DNA from 3 places in the Streptomyces sp. NPDC048291 genome. Region 3 is predicted to be linked to each of the others. Evidence: predicted binding sites of a transcription regulator. Region 3 holds the regulator's gene; each other region holds the start of a gene.
What was found. The regulator HspR, encoded in region 3, represses chaperone genes until heat shock. The targets are predictions, from matches to a motif close to TTGAGNNNNNNNNNCTCAA.
Positions count from the first base shown of each region.

Region 1: a site for HspR is predicted at 3,862-3,880, ahead of dnaK (molecular chaperone DnaK). Genes of this name have one in related genera too.
Region 2: a site for HspR is predicted at 2,818-2,836, ahead of lon (endopeptidase La). Genes of this name have one in related genera too.

Region 1 is NZ_JBICZC010000008.1:370,761-377,731, reverse strand. It holds gene narH (nitrate reductase subunit beta) at 1-698, shown strand, start outside; gene narJ (nitrate reductase molybdenum cofactor assembly chaperone) at 698-1,192, shown strand; gene narI (respiratory nitrate reductase subunit gamma) at 1,189-1,911, shown strand; gene dnaK (molecular chaperone DnaK) at 1,967-3,814, opposite strand; gene ACGF5O_RS23575 (OsmC family protein) at 3,955-4,380, opposite strand; gene ACGF5O_RS23570 (hypothetical protein) at 4,448-6,244, opposite strand; gene ACGF5O_RS23565 (ATP-binding protein) at 6,241-6,971, opposite strand, start outside.
Region 2 is NZ_JBICZC010000004.1:158,792-165,762, forward strand. It holds gene ACGF5O_RS11580 (lysozyme) at 1-204, shown strand, start outside; gene lon (endopeptidase La) at 375-2,795, opposite strand; gene ACGF5O_RS11590 (GNAT family N-acetyltransferase) at 2,968-3,771, shown strand; gene ACGF5O_RS11595 (sulfatase) at 4,131-5,624, shown strand; gene ACGF5O_RS11600 (rhomboid-like protein) at 5,629-6,435, opposite strand; gene ACGF5O_RS11605 (spermidine synthase) at 6,690-6,971, shown strand, end outside.
Region 3 is NZ_JBICZC010000024.1:47,239-54,209, reverse strand. It holds gene ACGF5O_RS46085 (sugar ABC transporter substrate-binding protein) at 153-1,259, opposite strand; gene ACGF5O_RS46080 (hypothetical protein) at 1,495-1,695, opposite strand; gene ACGF5O_RS46075 (fibronectin type III domain-containing protein) at 1,944-3,206, shown strand; gene ACGF5O_RS46070 (heat shock protein transcriptional repressor HspR) at 3,257-3,703, opposite strand; gene dnaJ (molecular chaperone DnaJ) at 3,709-4,887, opposite strand; gene grpE (nucleotide exchange factor GrpE) at 4,924-5,580, opposite strand; gene dnaK (molecular chaperone DnaK) at 5,577-6,971, opposite strand, start outside.

The sequences.
Region 1 (6,971 bases), on a different contig from region 3:
TCGACCCGGAGGATCCGGCCGTGCGGCGGGCCTGCGCGGCGGCGGGCATCCCGGACGACTGGACGGAGGCGGCCCGCCGCTCCCCCGTCCACGCCCTGATCAGCAGGTACCGGGTGGCCCTGCCGCTGCATCCGGAGTACCGCACGCTGCCCATGGTCTGGTACATCCCGCCGCTCTCCCCCGTCGTGGACGCGCTCTCCGAGACCGGCCACGACGGCGAGGACGCCGACAACCTGTTCGCTGCGATCGACACCCTGCGCATCCCGCTCGCCTACCTGGCCGAGCTGTTCAGCGCGGGCGACCCGGCCCCGGTCCGCGCCTGCCTGGAGAAGCTCGCGGCGATGCGCTCCCACATGCGGGCGCTCAACCTGGGCGAGGAACCGGACCCGGCGGTCACCGCCGCGGTCGGGATGCGGCCCGAGGAGATCGAGGCGATGTACCGGCTGCTGGCGATCGCCAAGTACGAGGACCGGTACGTGATCCCGACGGCGGCCGTCGGCGACGCCCGCCGTCTGGAGGAGTCCGCGCTGCCCGACGGGTGCAGCCTCGACTTCGACGGCGGCCCCGGCATGGGCGGCGACGGCCCGTTCGGCCAGGACTCGGGCCGGAAACTGCTCCCTGTGGTGTCGGTGCAGAACTTCCACGGTCTGCGCAGACGGCAGACCGCCGACACTCCCGACGAGGCGAAGGAGGACTGATGCCCTCGGACGCGGTGTTCTACCAGGCGGCGGCGCTCTGTCTCACCTACCCGGACGACGACTTCGTCGCCCGGCTGCCGCTGCTGCGCGAAGCCGCCCCGCAACTGCGGGAGTTCACCGACCACGCGACGGTGACCCCACCGCAGGAGCTGGCCGCGCACTACGTGCAGGTCTTCGACTTCAAGAACCGGCACAGCCTCTACCTCAGCTGGTGGCGGGACGGCGACACCCGGCGCCGGGGCATGTCCCTGGTCCGGTTCCAGGACATCTACAAGGCGTACGGCATGGAGTTCACCGGCGAGGAGCTGCCCGACTTCCTCCCCGCCGTCCTGGAGTTCACGGCCCGCACCGGCAACACCGACCTGCTCACCGAGCACCGCGACTGCCTGTCACAACTCCGCTCCCGGCTCACCGACTTCGGCACCCCCTACGCGTGCGTCCTGGACGCGGTCTGCGCCGCCCTGCCGGCCACGCCCGGCGGAGTGCGCCCATGACCACCCTCCTGTGGGGCGCCCTGCCCTACGTCGCCCTCGCGCTCCTGGTGGCCGGCCTCGTCTGGCGCTACCGCTACGACAAGTACGGCTGGACCAGCCGCTCCTCCCAGGTCTACGAGTCGAGGCTGCTGGACATCGCCTCCCCCGTCTTCCACTACGGCATCCTGTTCGTCCTGGCCGGCCATGTCGTCGGCCTGTTCGTCCCGGCGTCCTGGACGCGGTCGCTCGGCGTCAGCGAGCACACGTACCACCTGTTCTCCCTCTACGGCGGCACGCTCGCGGGCGTCCTCGCGGTGGCCGGCCTGGCCCTCCTCCTCTACCGCCGCCGCACCCGGGCCCCCGTCCTGCGCGCCACGACGACGAACGACAAGGTCATGTACCTGGTCCTGGTCGCCGCGATCGTGCTGGGCATGACGGCGAAGCTGAGCCACAGCTCCGGCGACGGCTACGACTACCGCGCCACGATCGCCCCCTGGGCCCGCAGCCTCTTCACCCTCCGCCCGGACACGGCACTCATGGCGGAGGTCCCGGTCCTCTACCAGGTCCACGCGGTCATCGGCATGCTCCTCATCGCCCTGGTCCCCTACACCCGCCTGGTCCATATGTTCAGCGCCCCGGTGCAGTACCTGTTCCGCCCGTACCTGGTGTACCGCTCAAGGGACCCGAGGCAGCTGGGCCCCCGCCCGGAACGAAGAGGCTGGGAGACCACAGAGAACTAGGTATTTCTCTCCGCCGCAACGGCGCTCGGCCACGACGGCGGAACCCGGCGGTGCCTCACCCGGCCGCACCCCTCTCGTCGTCCACGATCTCGGCGTCCACCACTCCCTCCTCCTCGGCCTGGGGCGCCCGCTGTTCCTCGGCCGAACCGCCGGAGGCAGCCGCATACATGGCCTGCCCCATCTGCTGGCTCACGCTCGCCAGTTTCTCCACCCCCTGCCGCAGCTCGCCGGTGTCGGCGTTCCGCTCCAGCAGCGCCTTGAGCTCGGTGATCGCCGCCTCCACGTCGGCCTTGGTGCCGGCCGGCACCCGCTCCTCGTTCTCCCGGAGGAAGTTCTCGGTCTGGTAGACGAGTTGCTCGGCCTGGTTCCGCGTCTCCGCGGCCTCGCGGCGCCTGCGGTCCTCCTCGGCGTACTGCTCGGCCTCCCGCATCATGCGGTCGATGTCGTCCTTGGGGAGGGCGGAGCCGCCGGTCACGGTCATCTTCTGCTCGCGGCCGGTCGCCAGGTCCTTCGCCGAGACGTGCATGATCCCGTTCGCGTCGATGTCGAAGGCCACCTCGATCTGCGGCACCCCGCGCGGCGCGGGCGGCAGGCCGGTGAGGTCGAAGACGCCCAGCTTCTTGTTGTACGCGGCGATCTCGCGTTCGCCCTGGTAGACCTGGATGCCCACCGAGGGCTGGTTGTCGGCCGCGGTCGTGAAGATCTCCGAACGCCGGGTCGGAATGGTGGTGTTGCGCTCGATGAGCCGGGTCATGATGCCGCCCTTGGTCTCGATGCCCAGGGACAGCGGGGTGACGTCGAGCAGCAGCACGTCCTTGACGTCGCCGCGGATGACACCCGCCTGGAGGGCGGCGCCGACCGCGACCACCTCGTCCGGGTTGACGCCCTTGTGCGGGTCCTTGCCGGTGAGTTCGCGGACCAGGTCGGTGACGGCGGGCATCCGGGTGGAGCCGCCGACCAGGATGACGTGGTCGATCGCCGAGACCTGCACGCCCGCGTCCTTGACGGCCTGGTGGAAGGGTTTCTTGCAGCGGTCCAGCAGGTCGGCCGTGAGCTCCTGGAACTGGGCCCGAGTCAGCTTCTCCTCCAGGTGCAGCGGCCCCTCCGCGGAGGCGGTGATGTACGGCAGGTTGACCGAGGTCTCCGTCGACGACGACAGCTCGATCTTCGCCTTCTCGGCGCCCTCGCGCAGCCGCTGCACCGCCATCTTGTCGTTGCCGAGATCGACGCCGTACTGCCCCTTGAACCGCTTCACGAGATGCTCGACGACCCGCTGGTCCCAGTCGTCGCCGCCCAGATGCGTGTCGCCGTTGGTGGCCTTGACCTCGATCACCCCGTCGCCGATCTCCAGCAGCGACACGTCGAAGGTGCCGCCCCCGAGGTCGAAGACGAGGACGGTCTGCTCCTCGCCCCGGTCGAGGCCGTAGGCGAGCGCGGCGGCCGTCGGCTCGTTGATGATCCGCAGCACCTTCAGACCGGCGATCTCCCCGGCCTCCTTGGTGGCCTGCCGCTGGGAGTCGTCGAAGTACGCGGGTACGGTGATCACCGCGTCGGTGACGTCCTCGCCGAGGTAGGCCTCGGTGTCCCGCTTGAGCTTCTGCAGCACCCGTGCCGAGAGCTCCTGGGCCCGGAACCGGGTGCCGTCGACGCTCCCGCTCTCCGGGAACCGCCAGGCCGCGTCGCCCATGTGCCGCTTGACCGAGCGCGCGGTGCGGTCCACGTTGGTCACCGCCTGCCGCTTGGCGACCTCGCCGACCAGCACATCGCCGTTCTTCGCGAAGGCCACGACCGACGGGGTGGTACGCGCCCCCTCGGCGTTGGCGACGACGGTGGGCTCACCGCCCTCCAGCAGGGCCACCACCGAGTTCGTCGTACCGAGGTCGATACCGACCGCACGTGCCATGTCCGTCCCCTTTCCGCCCGGGCGCTTCCCCGAATCCAGCACAAAACTTGAGCGAGCCGTTGTCAATGCCGGGTACCCCGTAAACAACGATGCCGCGCCCCCTCGGAGGAGGGGGCGCGGCATCGCGGCGGGGACTGCGATCAGGCGAGCTTCGCGTCCAGGGTGATGGTGGTGCCGGTCAGGGCCTGGCTGACCGGGCAGTTCTTCTTGGCGTCCTCGGCGGCGGCGGTGAAGCCGTCCGCGTCCAGGCCGGGGACGGTGCCCTCGACGGTCAGGTGGATGCCGGTGATGCCGGTGCCCGGCTGGAAGGTGACGTCGGCGTTGGTGACCAGCTTGGTGGGCGGGGTGCCGGCCCCGGTCAGGGCGTGCGACAGCGCCATGGAGAAGCAGCTGGAGTGGGCGGCCGCGATCAGCTCCTCCGGGCTGGTCCTGCCGTTCGCCTCCTGGGAGCGCGAGGCCCACGTGACGGGCTGCTCGCCGATACCGGAGGAGTCGAAGGTGATGACACCGTTGCCCTCGGTAAGGCTGCCTTCCCAGACGGTGTGTGCGGTGCGCGTGGTAGCCACGGTTGTTCCTTTCGGCGATGAAGGCGAATGAACCGGTTCGCTCGCCCCCATCCGATCACATCGGGGCTCACCGCACCCGGAAGACCGGCCCACGGGGAGTGAACGGCAGGCGGCGTCCGTCCGGGATCAGGTACGCGTGCTCGCGGCGGACCCGCAGGACGTCGCACCAGCCGTCGGTGATCACCAGGACCGGCGCGGTGGGCGGGAAGTCGTCGGCACGCTGGAGCAGGTCGACGCCGGGCTGCAGGACCGTCCCGCCGCGGCCGTGCACCCGGACCCGGCCGGCGATCTCGGTGGTCGGGAGATAGCCGGCGTCGTGCGGGGCCGCGTCGCAGAAGACGACGCGTGCGGCCGGTACGTCACGGGCCTCGGCGTAGGAGGCGATGGCACCGAGGGCCTTGCCGAGCAGGGTGCGGTCCATGGAGCCGGAGGTGTCGAGGACCACCCCGAAGGTGCACCGGGCGACCTCCTCGGGCGGGAAGTACCGGCCGGCGCGCGGGATGTCCGGGGTGGACGACTGCCGGCGCGAGGGGCGGGCGTACGACCGTACGGCCTCCGGGCGCGGCACGAACTCGTCGAACCAGCGGGCGAGTCGGGCGTCCCAGGGCAGCGGCGGGTGGCTGAGCGCGCGGATCTCCTCGACCAGGCCGCCGGGCAGCAGGCCCCGGTCCTGCGTCTGGTGCAGGTCGAGTCCCTGGCACAGTCCGCGGCGGTAGAACTCGTCGAGGTCGACGTAGGCGCCGGGCGGTCCGAGCGGTGCGCCGAGCACGTCACCGCGCCCCTTGCCGCGCAGCGTCGCGAGCCGCCGCATCCTTCGCAGGTCGACGGCGATCCGGTCGTACACCTCCTCGGCCGACAGCCCCCTCAACCCGGCGTCGTACAGCAGTCCCTCGGGCATGGTGCCGACGCGCATCTCGACCAGCCAGCCGTTGATGACGTAGTCGCAGGCGATGTTGAAGAGGTAGTGGTCGCGGGCGCCGAGGCGGTCGCCGTGGCGGAGGGCCGCGTGCAGCATCTCGTGGGCGAGGACGAACCGCCACTCCTCTTCGTCCATGGTCCGCAGCGGGTTGACGTAGATCTCGCCTGCCTCGGGGTTCACCGCGGCGACGGCGATGTCGTGGGCGCGGGCCAGTTCGGCGTCGGCGACCAGTGTGATGCCGGCCGCGATGCCGCCGAGCAGCGGGTAGGAGGAGACGAACCAGCTCAGTGCCCGTTCCCAGGGGCGCCGCGGGGTCGGCGGCCCTGCCATGGAGGTGCGGCGGCCACCGGCCAGGTCCATCGCCCGGGACATGGTACGGGTCAGCGCGTGCGCGAACCCGACCTGCCAGTCGGGGACCTGGCCGGCCCACTTGCTCCAGGAGAGGAGGAGCTGGTCGGGCTCGCCGCCGTTCGTCCCGCCGTGCTCGTAGGCGGCCGGGATGCCGCCGGTCCGGCGCCAGCCGGCGGCGAGCCGCTCCTCGTCGCCCTCCGGGTAGGAGGCGGGCAGGTGGTCGGGGGCCTCGCCGATCGGGAAGGTCTCCAGGAAGCGGTTGACGACGGCGCAGCGGGCGGCGAGGTCGTAGCGGTCGGGCTGCTCGCGCGGCCCGGTGGCGGCCGGGAGGTGGCCGAAGCCGAGATGGATGGTGCAGTGCGCCAACGCCCAGGCCCACTCGGCGGGTTCGGCCCGCCGGGTGGCGTGCGCGTGCAGGACTCCGTCGGAGTCCGCGCGCACCAGCCCCTCCCGAGGGCCGAGTTCGCACTTCTCGTGCCGGCAGATCGTGAACTCCACCGCCCGCAGGGCGGGGTTGGCGCGGAGCAGCTCGACGCCGGCCGCGAAGTTCTCGGCGGCCGGGTCCTGCTTCTTGCGGGCGGCGGCCCGGCTCATCGCCGGGCCTCCACCAGCCGGGGCATGTCCCGGGCGGCCTCGATCAGGAACCAGGCGGGCAGCACCGGGTTGCCGTCGGCGTCGGAGGCGATGACGGTCTGGGCGACCTCGACGGAGATCTCGGCGAGCTGCACCAGCAGCGACTTGGCGCGGTACGCGGTCTGCCGGCCGTTCGCCGACATGTGCTCCTTGTCGACGGGCAGTTCCTTGACCAGCCGTCCCCGGAACGACTCGGCGAGGTAGTAGAGCAGGTCGCGGTCCTCGATCCGGGGCGGCCATCCCGCGTCTCCCTTGAGGATCGCCTCGATCCCGAACCGGCTGCGCACGATCTTGACGTACCCGCAGAAGGCGGTGGCGTGGGCGGGGGTCAGCGTGCCGTGCGCCAGCACCTTCAGCGTCTCCTCGTCCAGCTCCCGCCCGAAGGAGTGCAGGGCGTCGGAGAGCATGTGCCAGGAGCGCGGTGTGGAGAACGGCTCCTCGGTCTTCGGCGGCTTGGACCACAGGTGGTCGGGCCGGTCGGTGAGGTGGTCCAGGATCCACGGGTGGATGCCGTTGGCCCCGGCCCAGGCGAGCCAGTCGTGCGCGGAGGCCTCCAGGTGGACGTGGGCCAGCCGGTTGACGAGCGCGGAGGCGATGGGCCGGGCGAGGGCGTTGTCGGTGGCCCGGTTGCCGGCGCCGATGACGATCGAGCCCTTGGGCAGCTCGTAGTTGCCGATGCGCCGGTCGA
Region 2 (6,971 bases), on a different contig from region 3:
TGGACCGACTGCACCGGCAACTACAGCGGTTTCGGCTCCACCAACCCGCTGTGGATCGCCCGGTACGCCTCGGAGGTGGGCACGCTGCCGGCCGGCTGGTCGACGCACACGATGTGGCAGTACACCTCGACCGGGCCGACGGTCGGGGACCACGACAAGTTCAACGGGGCCGTCGACCGGGTGGTGGCGCTGGCCAACGGCTGAGCGCCGCCCGGTTGCGCGGTTCGTTCGCCGCGGGCCGGTGAGGGCTGGTCGCGCAGTTCCCCGCGCCCCTGACGGGGCGCGGATACGCAGCCGACTTCACCTGGCCGGCACCGGGCGAAGGCCCGGGCCCCCTCTCGGGGACCCGGGCCCTCCGCATCCGGCAGCGTCCGTCACGCCGCTACCGGAACCTCCGGCGCCGCGCCGCTCACGGCGGGCGCGAGCGCCAGTTCCAGGACCTGGCGGACGTCGGTCACGGCGTGGACGTCGAGCTTGTCCAGCACCTCGGCCGGGACGTCGTCCAGGTCGGCCTCGTTGCGCTTGGGGATGATGACGGTCGTCACCCCGGCGCGCTGGGCGGCGAGCAGCTTCTGCTTGACGCCGCCGATCGGCAGCACCCGGCCGGTCAGCGAGACCTCGCCGGTCATCGCCACGTCCGTGCGGACCAGCCGCCCGGAGAGCAGCGACGCGAGGGCCGTCGTCATCGTGACGCCGGCGCTCGGGCCGTCCTTCGGGACCGCGCCCGCCGGGAAGTGGATGTGCACGCCCCGGTCCTTCAGGTCGCCGACCGGGAGCTCCAGTTCGGCGCCGTGGGAGCGCAGGAAGGACAGCGCGATCTGCGCCGACTCCTTCATCACGTCACCCAGCTGACCGGTGAGGGTCAGACCCGCCGCGCCCGTCTCCGGGTCGGCGAGGGACGCCTCGACGAAGAGGACGTCACCACCGGCGCCGGTGACCGCGAGGCCCGTCGCCACGCCCGGGACCGCCGTGCGGCGCTCGGCCGGGTCCTGCGCGGACTCGGGCACGTGGTGCGGCCGGCCGATCAGGGCGCGCAGGTCTTCGTCCCTGATCGTGAACGGCAGCTCCCGCTGACCGAGTTCGTGCTGGGCCGCGACCTTGCGGAGCAGACGGGCGATCGACCGCTCCAGGGTGCGGACTCCCGCCTCACGCGTGTACTCGCCGGCCAGCTTGCGCAGCGCGCTCTCGTCGAGGACGACCTCGTCCTTGTCGATGCCGGCCCGCTCCAGCTGGCGCGGGAGCAGGTGGTCACGGGCGATGACGACCTTCTCGTCCTCGGTGTAGCCGTCCAGGCGGACCAGCTCCATGCGGTCGAGCAGGGCCTCCGGGATGGCTTCGAGCACGTTGGCCGTGGCGAGGAACACCACGTCGCTCAGGTCGAGCTCGACCTCCAGGTAGTGGTCGCGGAAGGTGTGGTTCTGCGCCGGGTCCAGGACTTCGAGCAGCGCCGCGGCCGGGTCGCCGCGGAAGTCGGAGCCCACCTTGTCGATCTCGTCGAGCAGGACGACCGGGTTCATCGAACCGGCCTCCTTGATCGCCCGCACGATCCGGCCGGGCAGCGCGCCGACGTACGTACGGCGGTGGCCGCGGATCTCCGCCTCGTCGCGGACGCCGCCGAGGGCGACCCGGACGAACTTCCGCCCCATGGCGTGGGCGACCGACTCCCCCAGGCTGGTCTTGCCGACACCGGGCGGCCCGACGAGCGCCAGCACGGCACCGCCACGGCGCCCGCCGATGACTCCGAGCCCCCGGTCGCTACGGCGCTTGCGTACCGCCAGGTACTCGGTGATCCGCTCCTTCACGTCCTCCAGGCCGGCGTGCTCGGCGTCCAGGACCGCCTTGGCGCCCTGGATGTCGTACTGGTCCTCGGTCCGCTCGTTCCACGGCAGTTCGAGGACGGTGTCCAGCCAGGTGCGGATCCAGGATCCCTCGGGCGACTGGTCGCTGGACCGCTCCAGCTTGTCGACCTCCTTGAGGGCGGCCTCGCGGACCTTCTCCGGCAGGTCGGCGGCCTCCACGCGGGCGCGGTAGTCGTCGGACTCCTCGCCGTCCTTGGCGGAGTCGCCGTTCAGCTCGCGCAGCTCCTTGCGGACCGCCTCCAGCTGGCGGCGGAGCAGGAACTCGCGCTGCTGCTTGTCGACGCCCTCCTGGACGTCCTTGGCGATGGTCTCCGCAACGTCCTGCTCGGCGAGGTGGTCGCGCAGCTGCTGGGTGGCCAGCTTCAGGCGGGCGACCGCGTCGACGGTCTCGAGCAGCTCGATCTTCTGCTCGGTGGTCAGGAAGGGCGAGTAACCGGAGTTGTCGGCGAGCTGGGAGACGTCGTCGATGGCCTGCACCCGGTCCACGACCTGCCAGGCGCCGCGCTTGCGCAGCCAGGCGGTGGCGAGGGCCTTGTACTCCTTGACCAGTTCGGTGACATGACCGGGCACCGGGTCCGGGACGTTCTCGTCGATGCGGGTGCCCTCCACCCACAGGGCGGCACCCGGGCCGGTCGTACCGGCGCCGATGCGCACCCGGTAGCGGCCGCGGATCAGCGCACCCGGGTCGCCGTCGGCCAGCCGGCCGACCTGCTCCACGGTGCCGAGCACACCGGTGCCCGGGTAGGTCCCGTCGACCCGCGGCACCAGCAGCACCTTGGGCTTGCCGGGCTCGTTACGGGCGGCGGCCTGCGCTGCCTCTACGGCGGCGCGTACATCAGGGTCCTTGAGGTCCAGCGGGACCACCATCCCGGGCAGCACGACCTCGCCGTCGAGCGGCAGCACAGGGAGGGTGAGTGATGCGGACGTCGAAGCCATGATCTCCCCTTCGGCAGTCAACTTGAGTTATGCCGACTCAATGTTTGCGAGCCCAGAAATGTTCCCATGCATATGTTCGCTCTGAGCGATCGAGTGCTGACCTGGCCGAACACGGTTCCGCGCCGGTAAAAACAGTTGCCCGGCGCGGGCTCATTCCCCGTACGGTCGGCCGATGACCGACACCGACCTCACCGCGACCCTGCTGGCGGCCTACGACGCCCAGATGCGCGCCGTCCAGCCGACCCCCGCTCCCGGCGTCAGCTACGAGCACGACGGTCCCGCCCTCCGGGTGGTGGGCCAGCACCGCGGCTTCGTGACCGGGCCGCGCGACTGGGGCGGTGTGCGCGGCGCCGGACTGGACTCGCTGATCGCCCGGCAGCGGGACTTCTTCGCGGCGCGCGGCGAGGCCGTGGAGTGGAAGACGCGCGGGCACGACGACCCGGCGGACCTCCCCGACCGGCTGCGCGCGGCGGGCTTCGTGCCCGAGCCGCGGGAGACGGTCGTGGCCACCCTGGTCGAGGACCTGGCCGTGGCCGCACCCGCCCTGCCCGCGGGCGTGACCCTGCGCCGGGTCACCGCCGACGCGGACCTGGACCGGATCGCCGCGCTGGAGACCGCGGTGTGGGGCCAGGACATGGCCTGGCTCGCCGAGTACCTGAGGGGCCGGCTCACGGTCACCCCGGACGACTACGAGATCTACGTCGCCGAGGCCGCCGGAGAGATCGTCTCGGCGGCCTGGGTGGCCTTCCGCCCCGGATCCGACTTCGCGATGCTGCTGGGCGGCTCCACCCTGACCGACTGGCGCGGCAAGGGCGTCTACCGCGCCCTCGTCGCCCTGCGGGCGACCCGCGCGGCGGCCCGCAACGCCCCCTACCTTCTCGTGGAGGCCTCGTCCGCCAGCGCCCCGATCCTCACCCGCCTCGGCTTCACCGCGATCACGACCACCACGCCGTACATCTGGACCCCGGCCACCTGACGGACGCCGCCCACATCAACGCCCCGCCGGGCAACGCCGCCCACATCAACGCCCCGCCGGGCAACTCCGCCCACATCAGCGCCCCGTCAGGGGCGCGGGGAACTGCGCGAGCAACCACGACGCGACCGCACCCGGCAACCGACGGCCACCGCAACGGCGCATCGCCCCGCCCGTCCGGCACCGCCGGACAACGCCCGCCCTCGGGGCCGAGCGCCGTTGCGGCGGGAAAAGAGAGTGCTCACCGCCACGACCCCGCAAGGCCGTCGCTACACCACCGCAACACAACCCACAGGAAAAGCCCTGAAACTGCCAGCGGACGCACAGCGAATGGCGGCACACGACGGGGCCCGGGGGGACACATGAGTGAGAAGCAACCGGCGCCCAAGCGGCCGGCACGGCGGACCGTGCTCACCGGCGCAGCCGTCGCCGCGGCCGCCGCCGTCCCGTTGACCCTGCGCGCCGTCGGCGACGACGGCGGCGCCATCCCGGCGCCCGCCCGCACCGCCCCCGCGGCCCCCGTCGCAAGCCGCCCGGCATCGACGCCCTCCCCCCTCCCCCGCACCGACCCGCGCCCGAACATCCTCCTCGTCCTCACCGACGACCAGCCCAAGGAGACGGACTGGGCGGTCCGCCGTACCGCCGACTGGCTGGGCGGGCAGGGCGTCACCTTCGCCCGGGCGCACGCCAACACCCCGCTGTGCGCGCCGTCCCGGGCCACGATCATGTCGGGGCGGTACGCGCACCACCACGGCGTCCTCGACACCCGCCACCCGTACCACCTCGACCAGCACACCACCGTGCAGCGCCGGCTGCACGAGGCCGGCTACCGCACCGGCCTGTTCGGCAAGTACCTCAACTACTGGCACACCGGCGACAACCCGCCGCACTTCGACGAGTGGCTCCTCCAGGAACCGGTGGCGTACTACGACGGCCACTACAACGACAACGGCACGGTCCGGAACATCCCCGGCTACAACACCCACGTCATCAGGGACCGCGCCCTCGCCTTCATCGACCGGTCGCGGACCGACACCCGGCCCTGGTTCGCGTACGTGGCCACCCGCAGCGCGCACGAACTCAACATCCCGGAGCGGAGGTACGCGCACGCGCGCGTGCCGGAGTGGCCGGGCCGGCCCTCCGTGTACGAGGGCGACAAGAGCGACAAGCCGCCGTTCCTGCGGAACGCGAAGCACACGTACGACCAGGGCAAGGCGCTGCGCGGGCGCCAGTTGCGCACCCTGCTGTCGGTGGACGACGCGATGCGGGACTTCCGGGACGAGCTGCGCGCGCTGGGCCAGCTGGAGAACACGCTGGTGCTGTTCACCAGCGACCACGGGCTGTGCTGGGCGGACCACGGCTGGCTGCGCAAGTCGGTGCCGTACCGGCCGAGCCTGGAGGTGCCGTTCTGGCTGTCCTGGCCCGCGCGGGGGCTCGGCGGGGGCACCGTCGACGACCGGCTCACCGGCCATGTCGACATCGCCCCGACCCTCCTGGACGCGGCCGGCCTCACCCCGGACACCCCGCACGACGGCCACTCGCTCCTGGACACCCGCAACGACCGCGACCGCCTCCTGGCCGAGTGGTGGTGGAACCGGCAGGACCAGGAGCCGATCCACACCTGGGCCACCCACATCGGCAGGTCCTCGCAGTACACGGAGTACTACCGCACCCGCCTCGACGGTCAGGGCCGGCCCACGCGGGGCGACGGCGCGGTCCTCTTCCGCGAGTTCTACGACCTGGCCGCCGACCCGTACCAGCTCAGCAACCGCCTGCACGGCGCCACGGTCGCGCAGGAAGCGGCCCTCGGCATCCCGGAGTTGGCGAAAGGGCTGGCGGCGGCGCGGCGCGGCTGAGGGCTCAGGGGGCGGCCGGGACCGCGACGGGCAGGGCCTGGAGGCGCTCCCGCCGCCAGCGTCGTACCAGCGGCCAGAGGCCGGTGCCGATGCCCAGCGAGATCAGGTGGCCCCAGTTGGTCATCGGGTCCTGGAAGGCGATGAGGTCGGTGACGAGGCTGTAGCCGACCAGGGCCAGCAGCGGCCAGCGCAGCCAGGGGGCGAGGAGACCGGAGAGCGCGCCGATGCTGGCGGCCACGCCGAAGCTGATGCCGTAGTCGAGGCGGTGCAGCGAGGTGTCGGGAAGGTGGCCGGCCAGGACCGCGAGGCCGACCGGGACCTCGGTCGCGAGGGTGGCCAGGACGTGGCCCGCCAGGAAGACGAGGATCGCGCGGGCACCGCCTATCCGCCGCTCCAGCGCGGTCAGGACGAGCACGAAGGCCAGCGCGTACGGCGACAGCAGCCCGCCCGCGATCCACAGCGCGCTGGCCAGCAGGACGAAGACCGGGGTGCGCAGCAGGTGGGCGACGTCGGTGCTGGAGTCCTGGTAGAGCGCGTAGCGGAGGCCGGGGCTGGCCCAGCTCGCGAAGAGCGAGGTGAGGGCCAGGATCGCCGTGTAGGTGAAGGTGACCGGGGTGCCGGTGGGGGTGGGGAGGAGCCGCCGGGGCAGCGGACGCGGCAGGCGCAGCTGGAGAACGGTGCGCGAGGTGTCCGGGGCGAGTGCCGCGACCGGGCCGCGCTGGCGGGGTACGCCGTCGAGGAGGGCGGCGACGTCCCCGGCGGGAAGGGGCTCGGGCGTGGGCGTCGATGCGGCCCTCGCGGTCCGTTCCACGGTGAGGCGCTCCTTCCGTTTCACCCCACCCTTCGCCGTCCCGGGAGCCGCTGTCTATGACCGACGCCACCCAGGGGACGATTCAAAGGATTTTCTGAAGAACCAAGAGGGGTCAGGAGGAACCATACGAGCCGCTTCCCGTCACCCGCGGGCGCGAAGCGCCGGGCGGCCCCTCGAACGGGTGACACCCGTGCGGCTGCCCGACACCCGTAATTCGGGTGGCCGCAAAGCCCTGTTGGGGCAGGATGGCCGCCATGACGACCTCGGCCCCCGCGCCCGACAGCCGCCCCGTGGTCCTGGACCGGCGCGACGGGCCCTACGGCGAGGTGGTGCTGCGCAGACACGGCACGCTCCTTCAGATCATCGCCAACGGCTGCTTCCTGATGGACACCTCCGACGGACGCTCGGAACGGTTACTGGTGGACGCCGCGTACCGGGCACTGGACGGACCGGGCGAGCCGGCGGTGCTGATCGGCGGGCTGGGCGTCGGCTTCTCGCTCGCCCATGCCGCACAGGACGCCCGCTGGGGGCGGATC
Region 3 (6,971 bases):
GGAGCGTGGGGGCTGCTCACGCAGTTCCCCGCACCCCTTGCGGGGCTACCCAGCCGCGGGCAGGCGTGCCGCAGGGCGGCACGGGTGGGCGAAGCGGCACCCGGCAAGCGCCGGTAAGCGACCCACCCCCCGTCCGCCCCCTTGGGCAGGGCCTACTTGAGCCCCGCCTCCGCGCAAGCGGTCTTGTACGCGGCCGTGCAGATCTGCGAGATCTTGTAGATGCCGTCCGCGACGACGGTGTCCTTGATCTTGCTCTTGGTCACGGCGTTGACCTGTACCAGCTGGGACGGGATGTCCTTGTTGGTCGGGCTGTCGACGGTGTCCTGGGTGAGCGCGTCGAACTGGATGTCCTTGCCCTGCACCTTGTAGACGGCCATCTGGGCGGCGGCCTCGGCCTCGTCCGGGTACGGCTTGTAGACGGTCATGTACTGCTCGCCGATGAGGATCCGCTGGATGGCTTCGAGGTCCGCGTCCTGGCCGGTGATCGGCGGCATCTCGGTGACGCCGGCCGCCTTGAGGGCCTTGACGATGCCGCCGGCCATCGCGTCGTTGGCGGAGTAGACGGCGGCGATGTTGTCCTTGCCGAGCGAGCCGATCGCCTTGGTGACCTCCTGCTCGGCGATGTCCGGGTTCCAGTCCTTGGTGTCGTACGAGTCCGCGATCGTCACCTTGCCGTTCAGCTCGGACATGGCGCCCGTCTTGAACTGCTTGGCGTTCGGGTCGGTCGGCGAGCCGTTGACCATGACGACCTTGTCGGAGGTGTCGACGTTCGACCCGATGCCCTCCAGGAGGGTACGGGCCTGGACCTCGCCGACCAGCTCGTTGTCGAAGGAGACGTAGGCGTCGATCGGGCCCTCGGCGAGGCGGTCGTAGGCGATGACCGGGATGCCCGCGGCCTTCGCCTTCTTCACCGTGCCCGCGATGGCGTGCGCGTCGACGGAGTCCAGGATGATCACGTCGACCTTGTCGTCGATCATCTTCTGCATCTGCGTCGCCTGCGTGGTGGCGGACGACGCGGCGTTCTGGTAGTCGACCTTGCCCTGCTTGTTGGTCAGCTCGGCGATCTTCGCCGACATGATCGGGTAGTCGAAGTTGGTGTACCGGGTGTTGATCTTGTCCGGCATCAGCACGCCCACCGTGATGTCGTTGCCCTTCGTCGGGCTCGCGGACGTCGACGATCCTGTCGCGTTGAGCACGCCGCAACCGGCAAGCGAAAGGGTCATCGTGGACGCGGCCACAAACATGGCTATACGACGCATACGGGGGCTCACTTCAGGTGCGTTCCGGACGTGGGCTGCTTTGCGACCCAGATGTCTGAAAAGCCAACGCGTACGTCACACCCGGCGTCAAGCGGAACTACTTAACGAGTGCGCAACACCACGCTCCGCTGCACCTGTGAAGGATGAGCGGAACCCCCTCCAAACACTCTTTACGGACCCTCCATCCAAAGGGAGTTCATGGGTAGGCAAAGATCCGTACAACCAACGCGCTTCCTCACGAGTCGACATCCGGAACGACTGCCCCCGTCGTTCGGATACGACCAGAGGATCGAATGAACCAAGCCAGACGCAGCGCGGCCGTCACCGTCGTGCTCGCCACCGCCGGCACACTGCTCGGCGGCGCCTTCGTGACCGCGTCGGCGGCCACGACCTGCAACTCGCCGGTCTTCACACGGCAGATGTTCGCGAACACCACGTTCAAGGGCACCCCGAAAAAAACCGCCTGCGACTCCGCGATCGACGAGAGCTGGAGCGGCGCCCCCCGCCTCCGGCCTCCCCAAGGACGGCTTCGGCGTCCGCTGGACCGTCACCCGCGACTTCGGCTCCGGCGGCCCCTTCGCCCTCACCGCCTCCGGCCTCGACGGCATCCGGGTCTACGTCGACGGCACCCGCCGCATCGACCTGTGGAAGAACACCACCACGACGGTCACCAAGACCGTCAACGTGACCGTCCCGTCCGGCAGGCACACCCTGCGCGTCGACTACGCCAACTTCACCGGCGCCGCGAAGGTCAGGTTCGCCTACACACCGCGCACCTCGGCGAGCGTCGACAAGGTCAAGCCCCTCGCCCCGGGCAGCACGGCGGTGTCGTACGACGCCGTCACCGGCAGGGCCGGGCTGACCTGGTCGAAGAACAAGGAGATGGACCTCTCCGGCTACCGCGTCTACCGCCGCGCGCAGGGCGCCTCGTTCGGCACTCCACTGGCGACGACCGGCGCCACGTCGTACACCGACAGCTCGCTGCCCGTGGACGGGAAGGTCTACTTCTACGAGGTGCGCGCCTACGACAAGGCGGGCAACGTGTCGACGGGCTCGGCCGACCGGCAGGTCACCACCGCCGACCGCACCGCTCCGGAGCGGGTCACCGGGGTGGCCGTCCGGGCGGGCACCGCGGGCAACGTCGTGACCTGGCGGGCATCTTCGGCGAAGGACCTCGACCACTACGAGCTGTGGGCCTCGCGGGCCGGTGAGCCCGACCCGGACGGGCCCGAGTTCCTGGGCCTCCCGGACTACACCGACGCCACCGCGGAGGCCGGCACGGCCTACACCTACACCGTCCAGGCGGTCGACACCGCCGGGAACATCTCCCCGGTGTCGGCGGCCGTGACGGCGACCCGCCCGGCCGCCTCCGCCGTGGCCGCCCCGGCCGGCCTGACGGGCACCCCCGCGGACGCCGCCACCGGCCTGAGCTGGACCCCGTCCGAGGACCCGGCCGTCACCGGCTACCAGGTCTACCGGCGGACCGTCTCCAACGGCGGCTGGACCCTGCTGGGCAGCAGCGCCGACGCGTCCTACGAGGACACCTCGGCCCCGCGGCACAAGGCGTACTACTACGTCGCCGCCGTGGACGGGGACGGCGCCGAGTCGGCGCCCTCGGCGGAGCTGACCGTCGACCGGCTCTCCCCGGCCACCGCGACCGGCCCGGCCGCCCCGAAGCTCATCCTGGTCAGCGAGGGGATCCCGGCCCGCTCCCCGATCAGGGTGACGGCCGCGCCGGGTACCGGCGACGAGGACCGCGGGCTCCAGGGGTACTCCTGGGAGGTCGCCGGCGCCTGCGGGAGCAGCGGCACCCTGCTGTCGACGACCGGGAACCTCTCCTGGACGTCTCCCTACAACGGGCCGTGCACGATGACCGTGTACGCCGTGGACGCCTACGGGCGGCAGGGCGAGCAGAGTTCGTCGCTGAACTTCTTCGTCGGCCGGTGACACACGAAGGGGCCCGGAGAATCCTCCGGGCCCCTTCGCACGGCCTGCTGCTAGTCCTTGGCCTTCTTCGGTCGCCACACCACCAGCGCGCTGGTCTGCTGGACCTCCTGGTACGGGACCAGGTCGCGGCGGTAGGAGGCGTGGACGGCGGCCTCGCGCTGCTGCATCGCGGTCGCCGCGCCGTCGACGGCCGCCTGGAGTTCGGCCACGCGCTGCTGGAGCGCTATGACCTGGTTCTCCAGTTCGATGATGCGCTTGATGCCGGCCAGGTTGATGCCCTCGTCCTGGGACAGCGCCTGCACCTGGCGGAGCAGTTCGATGTCGCGGGCCGAGTAGCGCCGGCCCCGCCCGGCCGTGCGGTCCGGGGAGACCAGGCCGAGGCGGTCGTACTGGCGCAGCGTCTGCGGGTGCAGTCCGGAGAGCTGGGCCGCCACCGAAATGACGTAGACCGGGGTCTCCTCGGTCAGTTCATAAGGGTTACGTCGACGGCCGTCCATCTCTGTCATGCTCCCTTCGCGGCCTCGAACAGCTCGGCCCGCGGGTCCTCGCCCGCGGTCGCCTCGCGATACGCCTCCAGCGCGTCACGAGCATTCCCCGACAGATCCTTCGGGACACTCACCTCGACGGTGACCAACAGGTCGCCGCGGGTGCCGTCCTTGCGGACCGCGCCCTTGCCACGGGCGCGCATGGTGCGGCCGTTGGGCGTGCCCGGGGGCAGCTTCAGGGTGACCGGCGGTCCGCCCAGGGTCGGGACCCTGACCTCGCCGCCGAGCGCCGCCTCGGTGAAGGTAACCGGGACGGTCACCGTGAGGTTGTCCTCCTTGCGGCCGAACACCGGGTGGGTGTCCACGTGCACCATGACGTACAGGTCGCCCGCGGGGCCGCCGCGTTCGCCCGGTGCGCCCTTGCCGCGCAGCCGGATGCGCTGGCCGTCGGTCACCCCGGCGGGGATGCGGACCTGCATGGTGCGCGACGACTTGGCGCGGCCGCTGCCCTTGCAGTCCAGGCAGGGGTGCTCCGCGATCAGGCCGCGGCCCTTGCAGTCGGGGCAGGGGTCGGTCAGCGAGAAGCCGCCGCCGGAGCCCCGCGCCACCTGTCCGGTGCCGACACAGGTCGGGCACACCCGCGGGGTGCCGTTCTTGTCGCCGGTGCCCGAACAGGCCTTGCACGGGGACTGCGAGGACATCCGCAGCGGGACCGTGGCGCCCTCGATGGCCTCCGTGAAGCTGAGCGTGACCTCGGACTCGATGTCCTGGCCGCGCCTGGGCTGGGTACGGCCGGCCGTGCCGCCGCCCCGGTTGAACAGGCCCCCCAGGACGTCGCTGAAGCCGCCGCCGCCCCCGCCGAAGCCGCCCCCGCCCTGGGCGTTGCCGCCGAAGAGGTCGCCCAGGTCGAAGTTGAAGTTGCCGCCGCCCGCGCCCGGTCCCGGGCGGAACCCGCCGTTGCCGAAGAGGGCGCGGGCCTCGTCGTACTCCTTGCGCTTCTTGGGGTCGCCGAGTATGTCGTTCGCCTCGGAGATCTCCTTGAAGCGCTCCTCGGCCTTGGCGTTGCCCTTGTTGGCGTCCGGGTGGAACTCGCGGGCGAGCTTCCGGTACGCCTTCTTGATCTCGGCCTCGGTGGCGTCCTTGGGGACGCCGAGGACCTTGTAGTAGTCCTTCTCGATGAAGTCCTTGGTGCTCATCCCCGACGCCCCTCCTTCCGCTCGGTACTTATTACGTCAGCCCTCCTCAGGGCCGTTGTCCTTCTCGTCCCCGGCCGCGGGGGCCTCTTCGGTCCCCTCGCCCTTCACCGCCGTCGCTCCCGGCTGCGGTTCGGCGACCGCCACCCGCGCGGGGCGGATGGTGCGCTCGCCGATGCGATACCCCGGCTGCAGGATGGCCACGCACGTCGTCTCGGTGACGTCCGGCGCGTAGCTGTGCATCAGCGCCTCGTGGATCGTCGGGTCGAAGGGCTCGCCCTCCTTGCCGAACTGCTGCAGGCCCATCTTCGCCGCGACCGTCTCCAGCGACTCGGCCACCGACTTGAAACCGCCGACCAGTTCGCCGTGTTCCCGGGCCCGGCCGATGTCGTCGAGCACGGGCAGGAGTTCGGTCAGGAGGTTCGCGATGGCGATCTCCCGGACCGTGATCCGGTCGCGCTCCACCCGGCGGCGGTAGTTCTGGTACTCGGCCTGGAGGCGCTGGAGGTCCGCGGTGCGCTCGCCGAGCGCGGTGCGTACCTGGTCCAGCTGCGCGGTCAGACCGGCCAGCTGTGCGCTTGCGTCCCCGGCCGGGGCCGCCCCCTGGGAGGGAGCGGCCTTCGGCCCGGCGTCGTCGGGGGTGGCGCCGGAGGGGACGTCGGGCTTCTCCTCGAAGCCCGGGGTCTCCTCCGTCACGCGGCACCGTCCTTGCGCTCGTCGTCGACGATCTCGGCGTCCACCACGTCGTCCGCGGCGTCACCGGCGGGGGCACCGCCGGCCGCGGCACCGGAGGCCTGGGCGTCGGCGTACATGGCCTGGCCCAGCTTCTGGGAGACGGCCGCGACCTTCTCGGTGGCGGTGCGGATCTCGGCGGTGTCCTCGCCCTTGAGGGTCTCCTTGAGCTCCTCAAGGGAGGCCTCGACCTCGGTCTTGATCTCGCCGGGGACCTTGTCCTCGTTGTCCTTGAGGAACTTCTCCGTCTGGTAGACGAGCTGCTCGCCCTGGTTGCGGGTCTCGGCGGCCTCGCGGCGGCGGTGGTCCTCCTCCGCGTACTGCTCGGCCTCCTGGCGCATCCGGTCGACCTCGTCCTTCGGCAGCGAGGAGCCGCCGGTGACGGTCATCTTCTGCTCCTTGCCCGTGCCCAGGTCCTTCGCGGTCACGTGCATGATGCCGTTGGCGTCGATGTCGAAGGCGACCTCGATCTGCGGGACCCCGCGCGGGGCCGGCGGCAGACCGGTCAGCTCGAACATGCCGAGCTTCTTGTTGTACGCCGCGATCTCGCGCTCGCCCTGGTAGACCTGGATCTGGACGGAGGGCTGGTTGTCCTCGGCGGTGGTGAAGATCTCGGACCGCTTGGTCGGGATCGTCGTGTTCCGCTCGATGAGCTTGGTCATGATGCCGCCCTTGGTCTCGATACCGAGGGACAGCGGGGTGACGTCGAGGAGCAGGACGTCCTTGACCTCGCCCTTGAGGACACCGGCCTGGAGCGCGGCGCCGATGGCGACGACCTCGTCCGGGTTCACGCCCTTGTTGGCGTCCTTGCCGCCGGTCAGCTCCTTGACGAGCTCGGCGACGGCGGGCATGCGGGTGGAGCCGCCGACGAGAACGACGTGGTCGATCTCGCCGAGGTTGATGCCGGCGTCCTTGATGACGTTGTGGAACGGCGTCTTGCAGCGCTCCAGGAGGTCCGCGGTCAGCTGCTGGAACTGGGCGCGGGTGAGCTTCTCGTCGAGGTGCAGGGGGCCCTCGGCGGAGGCGGTGATGTACGGCAGGTTGATCGAGGTCTCCGTGGAGGAGGACAGCTCGATCTTGGCCTTCTCGGCGGCCTCGCGGAGGCGCTGGAGGGCCATCTTGTCCTTGCCGAGGTCCACGCCGTGGCCGGCCGCGAACTGCTTGACCAGGTAGTCGACGACGCGCTGGTCCCAGTCGTCACCACCGAGGTGGTTGTCGCCGTTGGTGGCCTTCACCTCGACGACGCCGTCACCGATCTCCAGGAGGGACACGTCGAAGGTGCCGCCACCGAGGTCGAAGACGAGGATCGTCTGGTCGTCCTTGTCGAGGCCGTACGCCAGCGCGGCGGCGGTCGG